3 regions of the Micromonospora sp. NPDC049679 genome follow, and region 1 is predicted to be linked to each of the others. Evidence: predicted binding sites of a transcription regulator. Region 1 holds the regulator's gene; each other region holds the start of a gene.
What was found. The regulator HrcA, encoded in region 1, represses chaperone genes, less so after heat shock. The targets are predictions, from matches to a motif close to GGTTNGCACNCTCNNNNNGAGNGTGCNAACC.

Region 1 (5,484 bases):
CGGAGTGGGCGTCCGGCACGATCATCGATCTCAACGGGGCGTCCTACCTGCGCAGCTGAGCCCGCGCCACGTCGGGTCGCTATGACGCAACTGGTATGGCATCGACATATTGTCATGGCTCTATCGCGCTTCGTACGCTGCCGGCACTGATCCGTCGGCGTGCCCGTGGGGCACGTCGCGCCCCCGCTGGAGGAGCCATGGTTCGTTGGCAGAAGTTGCTCGGCGCGGCGGCGGCCGCGCTGACCGCGATGTCGTTCGGCGCGGTCGCCGTGGCGTCGCCGGCCGCGGCCGCCCCGGACCCGGGGGTCACGCCGTTCGTCGTCGGCGGCACGCGAGCCGCGGAAGGCGAGTTCCCCTGGATGGTGCGGCTCTCCATGGGGTGCGGCGGCGCCCTCTACACGACGCAGATCGTGATCACGGCCGCCCACTGCGTGAGCAGGACGGGCGCCAACACCAGTATCACCGCGACGATGGGGTCGGTGGACCTGCAGTCGTCGACCCGGATCACCCGCAAGTCCACCTACGTCTACCGCGCGCCCGGGTACAACGGCACCGGCAAGGACTGGGCGCTGATCAAGCTGGCCAGCCCGGTCAGCCTCCCGACGCTGAAGATCGCGACCACGACGGCGTACAACAGCGGCACCTTCACCGTCGCCGGCTGGGGCGCCAACCGGGAGGGCGGCGCACAGCAGCGCTACCTGCTGAAGGCGCAGGTGCCGTTCGTCAGCGACGCGAGCTGCCGGCAGTCGTACCCGGATCTGGTCCCGAACGAGGAAATCTGCGCCGGCTACGCGCAGGGCGGGGTCGACACCTGCCAGGGTGACTCCGGTGGCCCGATGTTCCGCCGGGACGCCGCCAACGCGTGGATCCAGGTCGGCATCGTGAGCTGGGGCAACGGCTGCGCCCGCCCCAACTACCCCGGCGTCTACACGGAGGTCAGCACGTTCGCCTCGGCCATCGCCTCCGCCGCCGCGGGCTTGTAGCTGCCGTACCGCCCGTGCCGCCCCGCCCGGACCCGTTCGGGCGGGGCGGCGCCGTCTCTACCTGACGGTGCCGGCGTGCGGCGTGATCGTCACCATCGGCCGAGCCGGGCCGAGAGGACGGCGAGCGCGGCCACCCCCGCCGTCGATGTGCGCAGCACCGCCTCGCCCAGGCGCACCGACCGCGCGCCGGCCGCCTCGAACGCTTTGAGTTCGGCGGGGGCGATGCCACCCTCCGGCCCCACCACGAGAACGATCTCCCCCTGGTCGGGCAGCTCCACGGTCGACAACCGGGTCTCCGCCTCCTCGTGCAGCACGAAGCCCGCCGCGGCGGCGCCGAGCCGGCGGGTCACCGCCGCAGTCGACTCGTCGGGGTCGGACGCGGACCCGGCGACCACCGGCAGCCAGGCGCGACGGGCCTGTTTCGCCGCTTCCCGGGCGGTCGTCGCCCACTTGTCCCGGGCGCGCGCGCCCCGGTCACCGCGCCACTGCGTCACCGACCGCGCCGCCGCCCAGGGCACGATCTCGTCGACCCCGACCTCGGTCATCGCCTGCACGGCGAGTTCGCCCCGGTCGCCCTTCGCGATCCCCTGCACGACGACGAGGCGCGGGTGGAGCGGCTCGGTGTGCCGGCGGGAGCGGATCGACAGATCGAGGTGGCCCCGGCCGACGGCGGTGACCACCGCCGTCGCGCTGCCACCGCGTCCGTCGGCGAGGAGCAACTCCTCCCCCACCCGCAACCGCTGCACGGTGGCGGCGTGGTGACCTTCGGCCCCGCCGAGGGTGTAGGTGTCGCCCGACGGCAGCGACCCGACCAGGAACAGCGGTGCGCTCACCGGGTCAGGCGTGGCCGTTGAAGGCGTCGCGCATCCGGGAGAAGAAGCCGCCCTGCTTGCTGAGCTCGGCCACCTCTTCGCCGCGGGTCTTCGCGAACTCGCGCAGCGTCCGCTCCTGGTCGGCGTCGAGCTTGGTCGGCGTGCGCACGTCGAGGTGCACGTAGAGGTCGCCGCGACCGGTGCCGCGCAGGTGTGGCACGCCCCGGGCGCGCAGCCGCAGCGTCGCGCCCGGCTGGGTGCCGGCCTTGACGTCGACCGGTTCCTCGCTGTCGAGAGTCTTGATGGTCAACCGGGTGCCCAGGGCCGCCGCGGTCATCGGAACCGTGACCCGGCAGTGCAGGTCGTCGCCCTTGCGGGAGTAGACGTCGTGCGGCCGTTCGTGGATCTCCACGTAGAGATCACCGGCGGTGCCGCCACCGGGGCCCACCTCGCCCTGCTGGGCGAGGCGGATCCGCATGCCGTCCTCGACCCCGGCCGGGATCTTGACGGTCAGCGAACGGCGGGTGCGGACCCGGCCGTCACCCGCGCAGGTCGGGCAGGGGTGCGGGATGACCGTGCCGTAGCCCTGGCAGACGGTGCAGGGGCGGGAGGAGACGACCTGACCGAGGAAGGTGCGCTGGATCGACTGAACCTCGCCCCGCCCGCCACACGCCTCACAGGTCGCGAGGTGGGTGCCGTCGGCCGTGCCGGCGCCGGAGCAGGTGGTGCAGACCACGGCGGTGTCGACGGTGATCGGCGCCTCGACGCCGAAGGCGGTCTCGTTGAGGTCGAGCTCCAGACGCAGGATCGCGTCGGCGCCGGGCCGGGTCCGCGGCCGCGGCCCGCGGGACGCGCCGCCCGCGCCGCCGAAGAACGCGTCCATGATGTCCTGGAAGCCGACGAACGGGCCGGCGCCGGGCCCGCCCGGGCCGCCACCGCCGCCCGGCGCGAGAGGGTCTCCGCCCAGGTCGACGATCTGCCGCTTCTGGTCGTCGGAGAGGACCTCGTACGCCGCGTTGATGTCCTTGAACTTCTCGTGCGCCTCGGGATCCGGGTTGACGTCCGGGTGGAACTGGCGCGCCAGCTTCCGGTAGGCCCGCTTGATCTCGTCGTCGGAGGCTTCCCGGCTCACGCCGAGAATCCCGTAGTAGTCCTTGGCCACTGCGTTCCGTGTCCTCATGTCAGTCGCGCGATGTCAGTCTCGCGTGGGCAGTCCGCCGGTGGTCGGTGCCGAGCCGGCGGGTCAGTTCTGGGCCAGCAGGTCGCCCACGTAGCGTGCCACGGCACGCACCGTGGCGATGGTGCCGGGGTAGTCCATCCGGGTCGGCCCCAGCACACCGAGGCCACCCACGATGGTGGCGCCCGGTCCGTAACCGGTGCTGACCACGGAGGCCAACCGGAGGTTGTCGAACTCGTTCTCGTCGCCGATGCGCACCCGAAGCGTGCTCGGCTCCACCTCACCGATCAGCTTGAGCAGGATGACCTCCTCCTCGAGCGCCTCGAGGATCGGGCGTAACGAGCCCTGGAAATCGAGGACGCCACCCCGGGTCAGGTTAGCCGTACCCGCCAGGGCGATGCGCTCCTCGTGCCGTTCGACGAGGGTCTCCAGCAGCACCGAGGCGAGAGTGGCCATCGCCGGCCGCAGGGCGGGCACCGCCTCCTCGACCAGCGCCTGCACCAGCGGCGGGGTGTCCGAGAGACGCTTGCCGCCGAGCTTTTCGTTGACCAGGCGGCGCAGGTCGGTGATGTCGTCGGCCGGCACCGGGCCGGGGAGTTCGACCAGTCGCTGCTCGACCCGACCGGTATCGGCGATCATGACGAGCATGAGCCGGGTGGTGGAGATCGGCACCAGCTCCAGGTGACGGACCGAGGATCGGGCCAGGCTCGGGTACTGCACGACGGCGACCTGCCGGGTGAGCTGCGCGAGCAGCCGTACGGTGCGGTGCACGACGTCGTCGAGGTCCACCGCGCCGACCAGGAAACGCTCGATCGCCCGGCGCTCGGCCGGGGTGAGCGGCTTCACCCGCGAGAGGCGGTCCACGAAGAGCCGGTAGCCGCGGTCGGTCGGGACGCGGCCCGCACTGGTGTGCGGTTGCCGGATGTAGCCCTCCTCCTCGAGCACGGCCATATCGTTGCGCACCGTGGCGGGCGACACGCCGAGCTGATGCCGTTCGACGAGCGTCTTGCTGCCGACCGGTTCCTGGGTCGCAACGTAGTCCTCGACGATGGCACGGAGCACGTCGAGTTTCCGGTCGTCGAGACCCATCTCCACCTCCTCGCGCACTACGCTGGCACTCGACTGTAGCGAGTGCCAGCATACGTCGGCGACCAGGCGGAAGCGATGATCACATTGCCGGTGGAGCAGTATATGCCGGACAAATACGGTACGCGGTAGCTGTATCCGAGACGGTGCGAGTGCTGAAAGCCCCGATCAGCGCGGCGGTCCGAGTGTTACCTCGCATCCGTTGATGCCGGCCCCTACGGTGATTTTCATGACTGAGCCACCTCGCCCGTTCGGAGACGGCGATCCCGGTGCCACACCCCCGCACCCGACGTCTCCACCCCCGGGCCCCGGGTCCCACCCCACGTCCGGCGAGTCCGGCCCTCCCGGCTACCCGCCGCCACCGCCGTACGGCACACCGGCCGGTGGCGGCTACCCACCGCCGGCGCCCGGTGGCGGCTACCCACCACCCGGTGCCGGCTACCCGCCTCCCCCGCCGTACGGCACGCCGCCCGGCGGCGGCTACCCGCCAGCCGGTGGCTACTACGGCGCCGGCGGGATCCCGAGCGGCTACGCGGACAACGACGAGAAGACCTGGGCGCTGATCGCCCACTTCGGCGGCGCCGTCGGCGCGCTGATCAGCTGGGGCACCCTCGGCTGGGTCGCACCGTTGATCGCGCTGCTCGCCAAGGGGCAGCAGTCGCCGACGGTCCGGGCCCACGCGGTGGCCGCCCTCAACTTCCAGATCCTCTGGTCGATCGTCTCGTTCGTCTCGCTGGCCCTCGGCGGCTGCCTCTTCTGGCTGGTGATCCCGATGGTGCTGTTCCTGGTACCGCTCGTGCCGATCATCTTCGGCATCATCGGCGGGGTCCGGGCCAACGAGGGGCAGCTCTACCGCTACCCGATGACGGTCTCCTGGATCAAGTAGGCGAGTCGTGGCGGGGCCGGCACGCGGTCCCGCCACGGATGCGCCGCGCTCAGGGCAGCAGGTCGCGAACGACCGCGTCGGCGAGGAGCCGCCCGCGCAGCGTGAGCTCCGCGCGCCCGGCGGCGTACCCGGACCGCTGCAGCAGCCCGTCGGCGAGGGCCCGCGCCGCACCCGCCCGGCCGGCCTCGTCGAGCACGTCCAACGGCAGCCCCGACGCGAGCCGCAGTCGCAACATCACGTCCTCGACCCGTCGGTCGGTGGCGCTCAACACCTCCCGCGCCTGCCCCGGCGACGCGCCGGCCGCCACGCGTTCGGCGTAGACGCTCGGGTGTTTCACGTTCCACCAGCGCACCCCACCGACGTGGCTGTGCGCTCCCGGGCCGAGGCCCCACCAGTCGCCGCCGGTCCAGTAGAGCAGGTTGTGCCGGCAGCGGGCGTCCGGCGAGGTGGCCCAGTTCGACACCTCGTACCAGGAGAAGCCGGCCGCCTGCAGCGCGGCCTCCGCGGCGAGATAGCGGTCCGCCGCCACGTCGTCCGACG
Region 2 (5,484 bases), on a different contig from region 1:
TGGCCTCGAAGATGTGACCGGGCAGCACGTAACGGCCGAGCACGGCGAGTCGGCTCGGCGCGTCTTCCGGCGCCGGCTTCTCGACCAACCCGGTCACCCGGACCACCTCGGTGGCGCCGCCCAGTTCCTCGTCGGCGGGCGCGACCGAGGCGATGCCGTACCGCTTGACCTCCTCCAGCGCGACCTCCATGAAGGCGAGCACGATGCCGCCGGTGCGGGCCTGCAGCTCGATCATGGCCGGCAGCAGCGGGTCGGCCTTGTCGACGAACTCGTCACCGAGCAGGACCACGAACGGCTCGTTGCCGACGTGCGACTCGGCATAGGACACTGCGTGCCCCAGCCCGAGCGGCTCGCCCTGGCGGCAGGTGTAGATCTCGGCGAGCTCACTGGGGCGCCGGACGGCCTCGAGCCGCTTGGTGTCGCCCTTCTCCTCCAGCCGCGATTCCAGGTAGGGCTGACGGTCGAAGTGGTCGACCATGGAGGTCTTGCCGCGTCCGGTGATGAGGAGCACGTCGCCGATGCCGGCCTGCGCCGCCTCCTCGACGATGTACTGCAGCACCGGTCGGTCGACCAGCGGCAGCAACTCCTTCGGCACGGCCTTCGTCGCGGGTAGGAAGCGGGTTGCGAGGCCGGCGGCCGGGATAACGGCCTTCACCGCCCGCCGTCCGCTCGTCGGACTGGTGGTCGTCGTTGCTTGGGTGGCTGCATCCTCCGACATGCCGCGAGACTATCGGCCACGGCTCTGTCTCGGCGGCTGTGCCCCGAAAGACGCGCCGCCGGCCTGCGGAAGGTCACCTTCTTGGCCGTCTGCGCCGGCCGGGACCGCGACCTCCTCGTCGTCCGTGCCCGGTCGCGCGACCGCCAGCCGGTACGTGTTCCGTCCGGCCGCCTTCGCCGCGTAGAGCGCGTCGTCGGCCGCGTCGAGCACCTGCTGTCCGGTCGCGGCGTGGTCGGGGTAGACGGCGATTCCGATGGAGACGGTCACCGCGATGCTCACGGTGTCGTTCCCGCCGTTCCCCTCGACCACGATCGGCGTGTCGCGAATGGCCGCTCCGAGCCGTTCGGCCACCACCGTTCCGCCGTGCGCGTCCGTCTCGGGCAGCAGCACCACGAATTCCTCGCCGCCGTTACGGAACGCGAGGTCCACCTCGCGGATCTCGGCGCGGATCCGCTCGGCGAATTCGGCGAGCACGCTGTCTCCGGCCGGATGACCGTGCGTGTCGTTGACCTCCTTGAACAAGTCGAGGTCGAGGGCGAGCACGGTCAGCATCCGGCCGAAGCGGTTGGCGCGCTCCACCTCCCGCCGGATCGACTCCTGCAGGTGCCGGTAGTTCCACAGCCCGGTGAGCGGGTCCGTCAGCGACAGGCGCTGCGCCTCCCGGTGCACGCGCACGTTGTCGACCGCCACGGCCGCCTGGCCCGCGAAGGTGCGCAGGGTGCTCAGGTCCGCGTCGTCGAATTCGTCGGAGCCGAGCCGGTCGTAGAGGGCGAGCACCCCGAGCGAGGTCGGCGGCTCGGCGGCGGGTGGTGCGGCGGACGCGCCGGGAGTGGCCGGCGGCGGGTCGACGGGCTGCCCGGGAACCGAGAAGGGCACGGCCACGTACGTGTGGCAGGCCGGCTCCTCCGGTGACAGCACCGGACCGTCGCGGTCCACCCGTCCCCGCAGCGGTTCACCGCTCGCCGCGACCGTACCGAGCAGTCCGGTGCCGATCGGCACCGTCAACGTCTCCGGTTCGTGGTCGGTGCCGGCGTCGGAAGCGGGGGCGGCGTCCGATCCGGCGTCGACGGCGGGCAGCGCGTCGGCGGGTTGCGTCGGCGCGGGCAGTCCGAGGCTGCCGTCCAGGCCCTCGGCGTACTGCCCGACCAGCAGGCCGGTCGCGGGGTCGAGCACCAGCACCGCGCCGGCCCGGGCGCCGGTCGCGACGAGCGCGGTCTGCAGGATCACCTGCAGGATCCGCTTCAGGTCATGGGTGCTGGACAGGGTGTCGCCGAGGATCGCGAGGTGCCCACGCAACTGGTCCCGGCTGACGGTCAGCGCCTGCACGTAGGTCTGGGTCTCCCGGGTCATCCGGTTGAACGCGCTCGCCAGCTGTCCCACCTCGTCGTTGGTCCGTACCGGCACGCGGGCGGCCAGGTCACCGTCGGCGACCCGGTCGGCGGCGTGCGCGAGTTCGGCGAGGGGTCGGGTGGTGGAGCGGGCCAGCCACCAGGCGGCCAGCACGGCGAGGAGGCCGGCGAGCAGAACGGTGACGATGAGCACCGCGTACAGCCCCTGCGGCACGGTGCGGGGCACGGAGAGCACCAGCGGGAGTGGCTGTCCGGGGGACGGTCCGACCCGTCGGACGTACCGGCCGACGTCGGTGTCGGCCGTCCGGTCGCCGCGTAGGCGCTGTGCCGCGGCGACCACGGCGTCGCGCACGTCCGCGGATTCCGTGCTGCGCAGCGAGTCGGGTGGCGTGGCGTCGCCGGGCAGCAGCGTGATGGCGGCGCCCGTCGCGGCCGCCAGCCGGGTGACGAACGGGGTGTCGAGGCGCCGGGCGACGACGACCTCGCCCAGTGGCTCTCCGCCGGCGTCCCGGATCTCCACGCGCACGCTGATCGCCTCGGGGCCGGCCGTCCCGCCGGCCGCGGCGCAGTCGGCCCACGGCAGCGGCGGCCGGGCGGGGGTGGCGAAGAGTTGCTTGCCGTCGGGGCGGGTGACCACGACAGCGGAGGCGAGTCCGCGCGAGACGACCTGGTTGGCCGCCACGGCGACGCGCGACGGGTCTGCGAGCATGGCGACGGCGTCGGCGGCGGCGTGTAGTTGCTGGCAGAGGGCGTTGACCGAGGTGCGCACGCTCGTGGCGGCGAGGTCGAGTCGCTCCATTGAGCGGTTGTATCTGACCGCGGCGACGGTCGCCCCGACGAAGAAGGCGCCGAGGAGCACCGGGCCGAGCACGACAGCGAGAAACGCCGCGGTCAACCGTCCACGCAGCGTCACTCGTTGCCCCCCGGCGGATCCGCACCCCTTGCTGCGATGCTGACACAAGTCGCATGTTTCGCAGACGTTGCCGCAGGGGTGTTGCGTGTCGGATTTTCGCGATGATTCTCATGCCGCGCGACCAGCGAAGGCGCGGCTCCGCGCCGATATCCTCCGCCGCCGCCGGGCGCTGCCGGCCGAGGCGCGCGCCGCCGCCGCCGCGCAGGTCCAGGTGGCGGTGGCCGATCTCATACGGCGTTTCGCGCCGCGCTGCGTCGCCGGATACGCGCCGGTCGGCAGCGAGCCGGGCGGTCCCGACCTGCCCGACGTGCTCGCGACCGCGGTCGGGCCGGGCGGGCGGGTGCTGCTGCCGGTGCTCCGATCCGATCTCGATCTGGACTGGGCCGGCTACGTGCCGGGATCGCCCTTGCCCGCCGCCGGGCGTGGCCTGCGCGAGCCCGCCGGCGCACGGCTCGGAGCGGCCGCGATCGGGGACGCCGAGCTTGTCGTCGTTCCGGCGGTGGCGGTGGACGGGCGCGGCGTCCGGCTGGGCCGCGGCGGCGGGTCGTACGACCGGGCGCTGGCGCGGGTCGGGCGCGGGGTGCTCACGGTGGCGTTGCTCCACGACGGCGAACTGGTCGAAACCGTACCCGCGGAGGCCCACGACCACCGTGTCCGGGCGGTGATCATGCCCGGTGGGCTGCGTCCGCTGTCGCCCTGACGAGTGTGACCATCGCTGCCCGGGTGGACGGGGGAGGGTTTCATGACGCACCATTGGCACTCGAATGCGTCGAGTGCCAACCACTTGGCAAGATTCGGAGGAGACCGTGCCCACGTACCAGTACGCCTGCACCGCCTGCGGCCATCAGCTCGAGGCGGTGCAATCTTTCGCCGATGAGCCGCTGACCGAGTGCCCGGCGTGCGAGGGGAAGCTACGCAAGGTCTTCAACTCCGTCGGCATCGTCTTCAAGGGCTCGGGCTTCTACCGCACCGACTCACGCGCCAACGGCTCGTCCGGCGCCACCTCGACGGTTGAGAGCAAGCCCGCCGAGAGCAAGCCCGCGGCGAAGCCGGCAGCGGCGAACGGCTCGACTGGCGACTCCGGCTCCAAGCCGAAGTCGGCCGCCCCCGCCGCCTCGTCCGGCGCTTCCTCCTCGAGCAGCGCCTCCTAGCAGATCAAGTCCTACCGCGGCGGCTGTCCACAGGCCTCCGGGTTATCCACAGACGGGCCGCCGGCATACCGCCGCGCGGCCCGGCACTGCTTAACCTGCTGCCACCGGTAGGCATGCGAGGCACGCCACCGCGCTGTCGACGGGAGGCGTGATGGTGACACCCGACGTCCGGGACGGTCCGCTCGGCCCGCTGCGGCGACCGCGCCTGCCCCGACCGGTGACGGCGTTACGGGTGGCGCTGGTCGCGGCTCTGTTGGCGACCGCGGCAGGCGTCCTGTACGCGCGGGAGCCGGTCGCGTCCTGTCCCGCGGCGGTCCCCGGCGCGTCCCCCGTCCCCGACGGAGGCCGTCGGCCACTCCCCGCCGGTTCGGTCGGGCTGCCCGTACGGTTGGCCGAGCCCGCCGCCCTCGCGGTGGTCAGGCCGGGCGACCGGGTGGACCTGCTCGCTCTGCCCGGTGCCGGCAGCCGCGCGCCGGTCGAGCCGCTGGTCGTCGCCGCCGGCGCGCTGGTGCTGGCGGTGCCGGGCGTGGAGGCGGCCGGCGGTGCCGCGATCTACCTGGCGATGAAGCCGGAGGCGGCACGAAGGACCAGCATAATGCCGGAAAACACCCGTTTCGGGGTGATCGTACAGACGGGCTAGCCCCAGTGCGGCGGACGATCGGCGAGCAGCCGGTCGTCGTTCGAGGACGGGCTCTCACCCCAACCCCGGTCCGTGTCGTCCGAGCTCTGCTCCGGCAACAGGCCGAGGCCGTCGTGGCTCAGGTCGACCGTCCGGTCATCGTCCCCGGCCGCGCCCGGCGCCCGGTCCCCATCCACCCCGTTCACGCTCCGCAGCGTACCCGCGCCGGACCGGCACGGGCACTCGGCCCGGTCCGTCCACGGCAATTGGTAGCGTCGTTCGGCGTGACGACCCGCAGCGATGAGCCGACGGACGACCGGTTCTGGCGCCGGCCTGACGGCCCCGACGCCCCGCCCGGCCCACCGGCCCCGCCGCGCGACGATCACTCGTACGCCGGACCCCCGCCGAGCGCGCCCCCGCCACCGGGTTGGCGCCCACCCGTGGTGATGCAACCACCGCCGCCGCGGCAACTGCCGGCGCAGGACGAGACGGCCGTGGAAGCCGACGAGCAGAGCGCCCGGACGTTGACCTACGGCGTGGGGCTGGTCGCCGGCGCCGTCCTGCTCGTCGTCGTCTGTCTGCTCTGCTCGCGGGTGCTCTTCTGATCGCCGCGATCAGACCTCGCTCCACAACATCTTCGCGCCGGAGTCCCCGGCCAGGAAGACGTAGATGCTGGCGACGACGGCCAACACCACGATCACGACGGTCAGTACTAGGCCCACCCAGGACGGCAG
Region 3 (5,484 bases), on a different contig from region 1:
GACAGTGCGTCTGGGCAGGCGGCGAGAATCAGGACAGCCGATCCGCAGTGTCCTTTTTGGGGTAGTGCACCGCTGGGATGCCTCGTGTAGCGTGCGATTTCGGCCGCTGGTTTCCGGGACCGGCACGGACCACGGATCGGCGGCTCCGGCCAGCGAATGCGCCAGCCGGGGGTCGTCGAGACCCAGCACCATCGAAGTGAGGAAGTGCACCGTGGCACAGGGCACCGTCAAGTGGTTCAACAGCGAAAAGGGCTACGGGTTCATCGCGGTTGACGGGGGTGAGGACGTCTTCGTCCACTTCTCGGCCATCGAGATGGACGGTTACAAGGCGCTCGACGACGGTCAGCGCGTCGAGTTCGACGTCGCGCAGGGACAGAAGGGCCCGCAGGCCGAAAAGGTACGCCTGATCGCCTGAGCGTGCCCCGGCCGCTGATGCCGCCGATGCTCCATTGATCAAGGGCATGTCTCCGCCCTCGCGAGGTGTGTACCGGCGCCTGGTTCGTTTCCGCGTCGGGTAGCCGACCGACCGATGCCTCTTCCGTATGACTAGCTGCAAGATCGTGATTTGTCGCGAGCCAGCTATGCGAGGAGAGTCATGGTCGACCAGCCTCCGCCGGATCAGCCCCAGCCCGGCGTCGGCCCTGAGCCGGGCCCGGATCGGCAGCCGCCGAACCTTCCGTCGAACCTTCCGCCGTGGGCATTTTCCGTCGAGGGGTCGCAGCCCGGCTATCCGATTCCCCCGGGCGCCTACCCGCCCGGCTATCCGATTCCCGCCGGCGCCTACCCGCCCGGTTGGGGCTACTGGCCGTCGGGCCCGGGCTATCTCGACCCCAACGACCCGCTCGTCACGCCTCCCGGCGTCGGCATCAGCGGATGGCTCGCCCGGGTGGGCGGCATGGTCCGACGAAGCTGGTGGATGGTTCTGTTGATCATGTTGGTCACCCAGGCGGTGCCGGCGGTCGTGCTCGGTCTCGCCACGCTCCCGCTGCGGCAGAACGTGACACCGGTGTACGGCGCCGGGGAGCCGGACGCCGCGCAGTTCGAGCCCCTGTTCCGCGACTTCGTCGCCTTCGTGGGGGTCGTGATCGTCGCCGCCGTCCTGATCAGCCTGATCCAGAGTATGGGCTGGGCCGCGGGCACGTGGGCGGTAACCCGGCAGGCGCTCGGCGAGCCGGTGCGGCTGGGTGCGGCGCTCCGTTACGGCCTGCGCCGCGCGCCGGCATTGTGGGGCTGGTCGCTGCTCGCCGGCGTGATCGTGGCCGCCGGTTTCTGCGCCTGCGTCCTGCCCGGCATCTACTTCATCTTCGTGCTGAGCCTGGTCGGGCCGATCGTCCTCTTCGAGCGCGCCAATCCCATCGGCCGGTCGTTCCGGATGTTCCACAACCGCTTCGGCATGGTGCTCGGCCGGGTCGCCGTCGTCGCCCTGGTCGCCGCCGCCGGAAATGTCGTCGTCGTCGGCGTGCTGGGGAGTCTCGGGATGGTCGCCGTGGACGTCGACCAGACCGGGTCGGTCGGGCTGTCGGTCGGCATCGTGGCGATGACTCTCGTCGCGGCGCTGCTCAATCTGCCGCTTTACGGTGTCTATCTGGTCGGTCTCGTGGTCACCTATGCGGAGCAGCGGGCCCAGGAAGCTCCGGTGACCGCCGGGCAGTTGGCGGCCGAACTGGGGTGAGCCGGAACGGTGCGGGTGCCCCAAGCCGCTTGCACTCGGCAGGGGAGAGTGCTAAACAAGTGGTTGGCACTCGCAGACCGTGAGTGCCAATGGTCGGGGCGGTGGGGCCATGGGCGCGGACTCTCCGAAGAGCGAGCGGTTATGGCCGGTCGTCGCGGGCTATCCGGCCCGGCCGGCGGACGTCACTGTCGCCAGGTAGTGACGTCCGAAGGTGCGTAAAGCAGGCGGCATCGCGGGTCCGACAGGGCCCCGAGTGTCGCGAGCGTCCAGGAGGACAACGCCGTATGGCCAAGATGATCGCGTTCGACGAAGAGGCGCGCCGCGGCCTCGAGCGGGGCATGAACCAGCTCGCCGACGCCGTAAAGGTGACGCTCGGCCCCCGTGGCCGCAACGTCGTGCTTGAGAAGAAGTGGGGCGCTCCCACCATCACCAACGATGGTGTGAGCATCGCCAAGGAGATCGAGCTCGAGGACCCGTACGAGAAGATCGGGGCTGAGCTGGTCAAGGAGGTCGCCAAGAAGACCGACGACGTTGCCGGTGACGGCACGACGACGGCGACCGTCCTCGCCCAGGCGCTGGTCCGCGAGGGCCTGCGCAACGTCGCGGCCGGCGCGAACCCGATGGCCCTGAAGCGGGGCATCGAGGCCGCCGTCGGCGCCGTGGCGGAGGAGCTGGCCAAGCTCGCCAAGGACGTCGAGACCAAGGAGCAGATCGCCTCGACCGCGTCGATCTCCGCCGGTGACAGCACCGTCGGTGAGATCATCGCCGAGGCGATGGACAAGGTCGGCAAGGAAGGCGTCATCACCGTCGAGGAGAGCAACACCTTCGGCCTGGAGCTCGAGCTCACCGAGGGTATGCGCTTCGACAAGGGCTACGTCTCCGCCTACTTCATGACCGACCCCGAGCGGATGGAGGCCGTCTTCGACGAGCCCTACATCCTGATCGCGAACAGCAAGATCTCCTCGGTGAAGGACCTGCTGCCGATCCTCGAGAAGGTCATGCAGTCGGGCAAGCCGCTGGTGATCATCGCCGAGGACGTCGAGGGCGAGGCCCTGGCCACCCTGGTCGTCAACAAGGTGCGCGGCACCTTCAAGTCCGTCGCCGTCAAGGCGCCGGGCTTCGGTGACCGCCGCAAGGCCATGCTGAACGACATCGCCATCCTCACCGGTGGCCAGGTCATCAGCGAGGAGCTCGGCCTGAAGCTCGACGCGGCCGGCCTCGACATGCTGGGCCGCGCTCGCAAGATCGTCATCACCAAGGACGAGACCACGATCGTCGATGGTTCCGGTGACGCCGAGCAGATCCAGGGTCGGGTCAACCAGATCCGTGCCGAGATCGAGAAGAGCGACTCCGACTACGACCGCGAGAAGCTGCAGGAGCGCCTGGCCAAGCTGGCCGGCGGTGTTGCGGTCATCAAGGTCGGCGCGGCCACCGAGGTCGAGCTGAAGGAGCGCAAGCACCGCATCGAGGACGCCGTCCGCAACGCGAAGGCTGCCGTCGAAGAGGGCATCGTCCCCGGTGGTGGCGTCGCGCTGGTGCAGGCCGGCAAGACCGCCTTCGACAAGCTGGACCTCGTCGGCGACGAGGCGACCGGTGTGCAGATCGTCCGGTTCGCGCTGGACGCCCCGCTGCGTCAGATCGCCGTCAACGCCGGCCTCGAGGGTGGCGTCGTGGTGGAGAAGGTGCGCAACCTGGAGGCGGGCCACGGCCTCAACGCCGCCAACGGTGAGTACGTCGACCTGCTCAAGGCCGGCATCATCGACCCGGCCAAGGTGACCCGTTCGGCGCTGCAGAACGCTGCGTCGATCGCGGCCCTGTTCCTGACCACCGAAGCTGTGGTGGCGGACAAGCCGGAGAAGAACCCGGCCCCGGCGGGTGCGCCGGGCGGCGGGGAGATGGACTTCTAAGTCCACCGCTCTACGGGGAAGGGGCGGGCCGCGTCAGCGGTCCGCCCCTTCTTCATGTCCTGGCCGTTCCGAAGTGTCGCCAACCCTGCGGATCGTTCTAGTGTCGCGGCTGGTTGCGTCGCTTCTCCGCCTGGGACACCGTCTCCCGCACCTGCCGCACGGGCGCGTCCACCACGACCGGCTCGTCGGCCACCAGCCCGTCCAGGTCGTCGGGCTCGGCGATGCCGGCGTAGTCGAGCCGGCCACCGGTCGCCTCCGCGGGCATTCCGACCAGGTGCGCCCGCGTCACGGTGTGGAGATCGTCCGGCGGTTCTTCTTCGTTGACCATGACCGCCTCCTTCCCTCGTCACCGTAGGTCGGGGCGGGGTGGCCCGGCGGGGAAATGGCGCTATCTGGCGAAAGCTCCCGTTCACCCTTTTCGATGGCTTTACATGTCTTCCAGCTCGCGCCCCTTCGTCTCGCGCACCGCGCGGAGCACGAAGATCAGCGCGAGGGCGGCGAAGATCGTGTACAGGCCGTACGCGAAGCTGAGGCCGAGGTCGGCGAGCACGGGGAACGTGGTGGAGACGAGCCAGTTGGCGACCCATTGCGCGGCCGCGGCGACCGCCAGGGCGGTCGCGCGGATCCGGTTGTTGAACATCTCGCCCAGCAGAACCCACACCACCGGCCCCCAGCTCACCCCGAACGAGACCACATAGAGGTTGGCGGCGACCAGCGCTATCTTGCCGGTGGTCGGCGCGAGCGTGAGGCTCTCCCCGGAGCCGGTGGCGGTGCTGAAACACCAGGCCAGCGTGCCGAGCGTAACGATCATGCCGGTCGCGCCGATCACCAGCAGCGGCTTGCGCCCGATCTTGTCGATCAAGGAGATCGCGACCAGCGTCACGACAATGTTCGTGATACTCGTGATGACGCTGGTCAACATGGCGTCCGACTCGGAAAAGCCGACCGCGCGCCAGAGCGTGGTCGAGTAGTAGAAAATGACGTTGATGCCGACGAATTGCTGAAACAGCGAGAGCACGATGCCGACCCACACGATCGGCAGCAGGCCGAACCGTGGACCACGCAGATCCGACAGCTGCACCGCCTGCTCCCCGCCGGCCAGCGACCGGCTGATCTCCCGCATCCGCGCTTCGACATTCCCGCCGACGAACCGCTGCAACACCTTGCGGGCCTGGTCGAGGTGACGTTGCTTGACCAGGAACCGCGGCGACTCGGGAATCTGCAGGGCGAGCAAGCCGTAGATGATCGCCGGTATGGCGGCCGAGGCGAACATCCAGCGCCAGGCCGCCCCACCCCACGGCACCGGTTCCGCGGCTCCGCCCGCCACCCGCGCGAGCGCGTAGTCGACGAGGAGCGAGACGAAGATGCCGGTGACGATGGCGAGCTGCTGCAGCGAGCCGAGCCGCCCGCGCAGCCCCGCCGGGGACATCTCGGCGATGTAGGCGGGGGCGATCACGCTCGCCGCGCCGACCGCCAGGCCGCCGACGACCCGCCACACCACCAGGCTGATCGGGCCGATCGCCAGCGCCGACCCGACCGCGCTGATCGCGAAGAGGACCGCCGCGATCAGCATGACCCGGATCCGTCCCAGCCGGTCGGCGAGAGGACCGGCGAACCAGGCGCCCACCGCGCAGCCCAGCAGCGCGGAGGAGACCACGAAGCCGAGCAGCCCCGCGGACATGTCGAACTGGGCTTCCAACGCGTCCACCGTGCCGTTGATCACGGCGGTGTCGTAGCCGAAGAGGAAACCGCCGAGCGCCGCGGCGCCGGACACCAGCACTACCGCGCCATGGTGCCCCTCCTCGGCGGCGGGTCCGGGTCGTGGCGCTGACGGTGACGCGTCGGGCGAGTTGGCGGCGTCGGGTCGGTCCGGATCCACACCATCATCCTGTCGTACATAGGCGA

Region 2: a site for HrcA is predicted at 3,732-3,762, ahead of AB0J06_RS08675 (FmdB family zinc ribbon protein). Genes of this name have one in related genera too.
Region 3: a site for HrcA is predicted at 1,734-1,764, ahead of groL (chaperonin GroEL). Genes of this name have one in related genera too.

What each region holds. Positions count from the first base shown of each region.
Region 1 is NZ_JBFANZ010000024.1:64,626-70,109, forward strand. Features, by position in the region: gene AB0J06_RS17335 (SDR family oxidoreductase) at 1-59, shown strand, start outside; gene AB0J06_RS17340 (serine protease) at 198-983, shown strand; gene AB0J06_RS17345 (16S rRNA (uracil(1498)-N(3))-methyltransferase) at 1,073-1,816, opposite strand; gene dnaJ (molecular chaperone DnaJ) at 1,821-2,957, opposite strand; gene hrcA (heat-inducible transcriptional repressor HrcA) at 3,039-4,061, opposite strand; gene AB0J06_RS17360 (DUF4870 domain-containing protein) at 4,288-4,944, shown strand; gene hemW (radical SAM family heme chaperone HemW) at 4,994-5,484, opposite strand, start outside.
Region 2 is NZ_JBFANZ010000009.1:97,448-102,931, reverse strand. Features, by position in the region: gene AB0J06_RS08690 (UTP--glucose-1-phosphate uridylyltransferase) at 1-718, opposite strand, end outside; gene AB0J06_RS08685 (diguanylate cyclase) at 728-2,980, opposite strand; gene AB0J06_RS08680 (5-formyltetrahydrofolate cyclo-ligase) at 3,066-3,680, shown strand; gene AB0J06_RS08675 (FmdB family zinc ribbon protein) at 3,787-4,131, shown strand; gene AB0J06_RS08670 (flagellar biosynthesis protein FlgA) at 4,283-4,771, shown strand; gene AB0J06_RS08665 (hypothetical protein) at 4,768-4,947, opposite strand; gene AB0J06_RS08660 (translation initiation factor 2) at 5,035-5,355, shown strand; gene AB0J06_RS08655 (DUF2231 domain-containing protein) at 5,365-5,484, opposite strand, start outside.
Region 3 is NZ_JBFANZ010000002.1:56,316-61,799, reverse strand. Features, by position in the region: gene AB0J06_RS02015 (cold-shock protein) at 212-415, shown strand; gene AB0J06_RS02010 (hypothetical protein) at 596-1,672, shown strand; gene groL (chaperonin GroEL) at 1,957-3,579, shown strand; gene AB0J06_RS02000 (hypothetical protein) at 3,677-3,907, opposite strand; gene AB0J06_RS01995 (sugar porter family MFS transporter) at 4,007-5,458, opposite strand.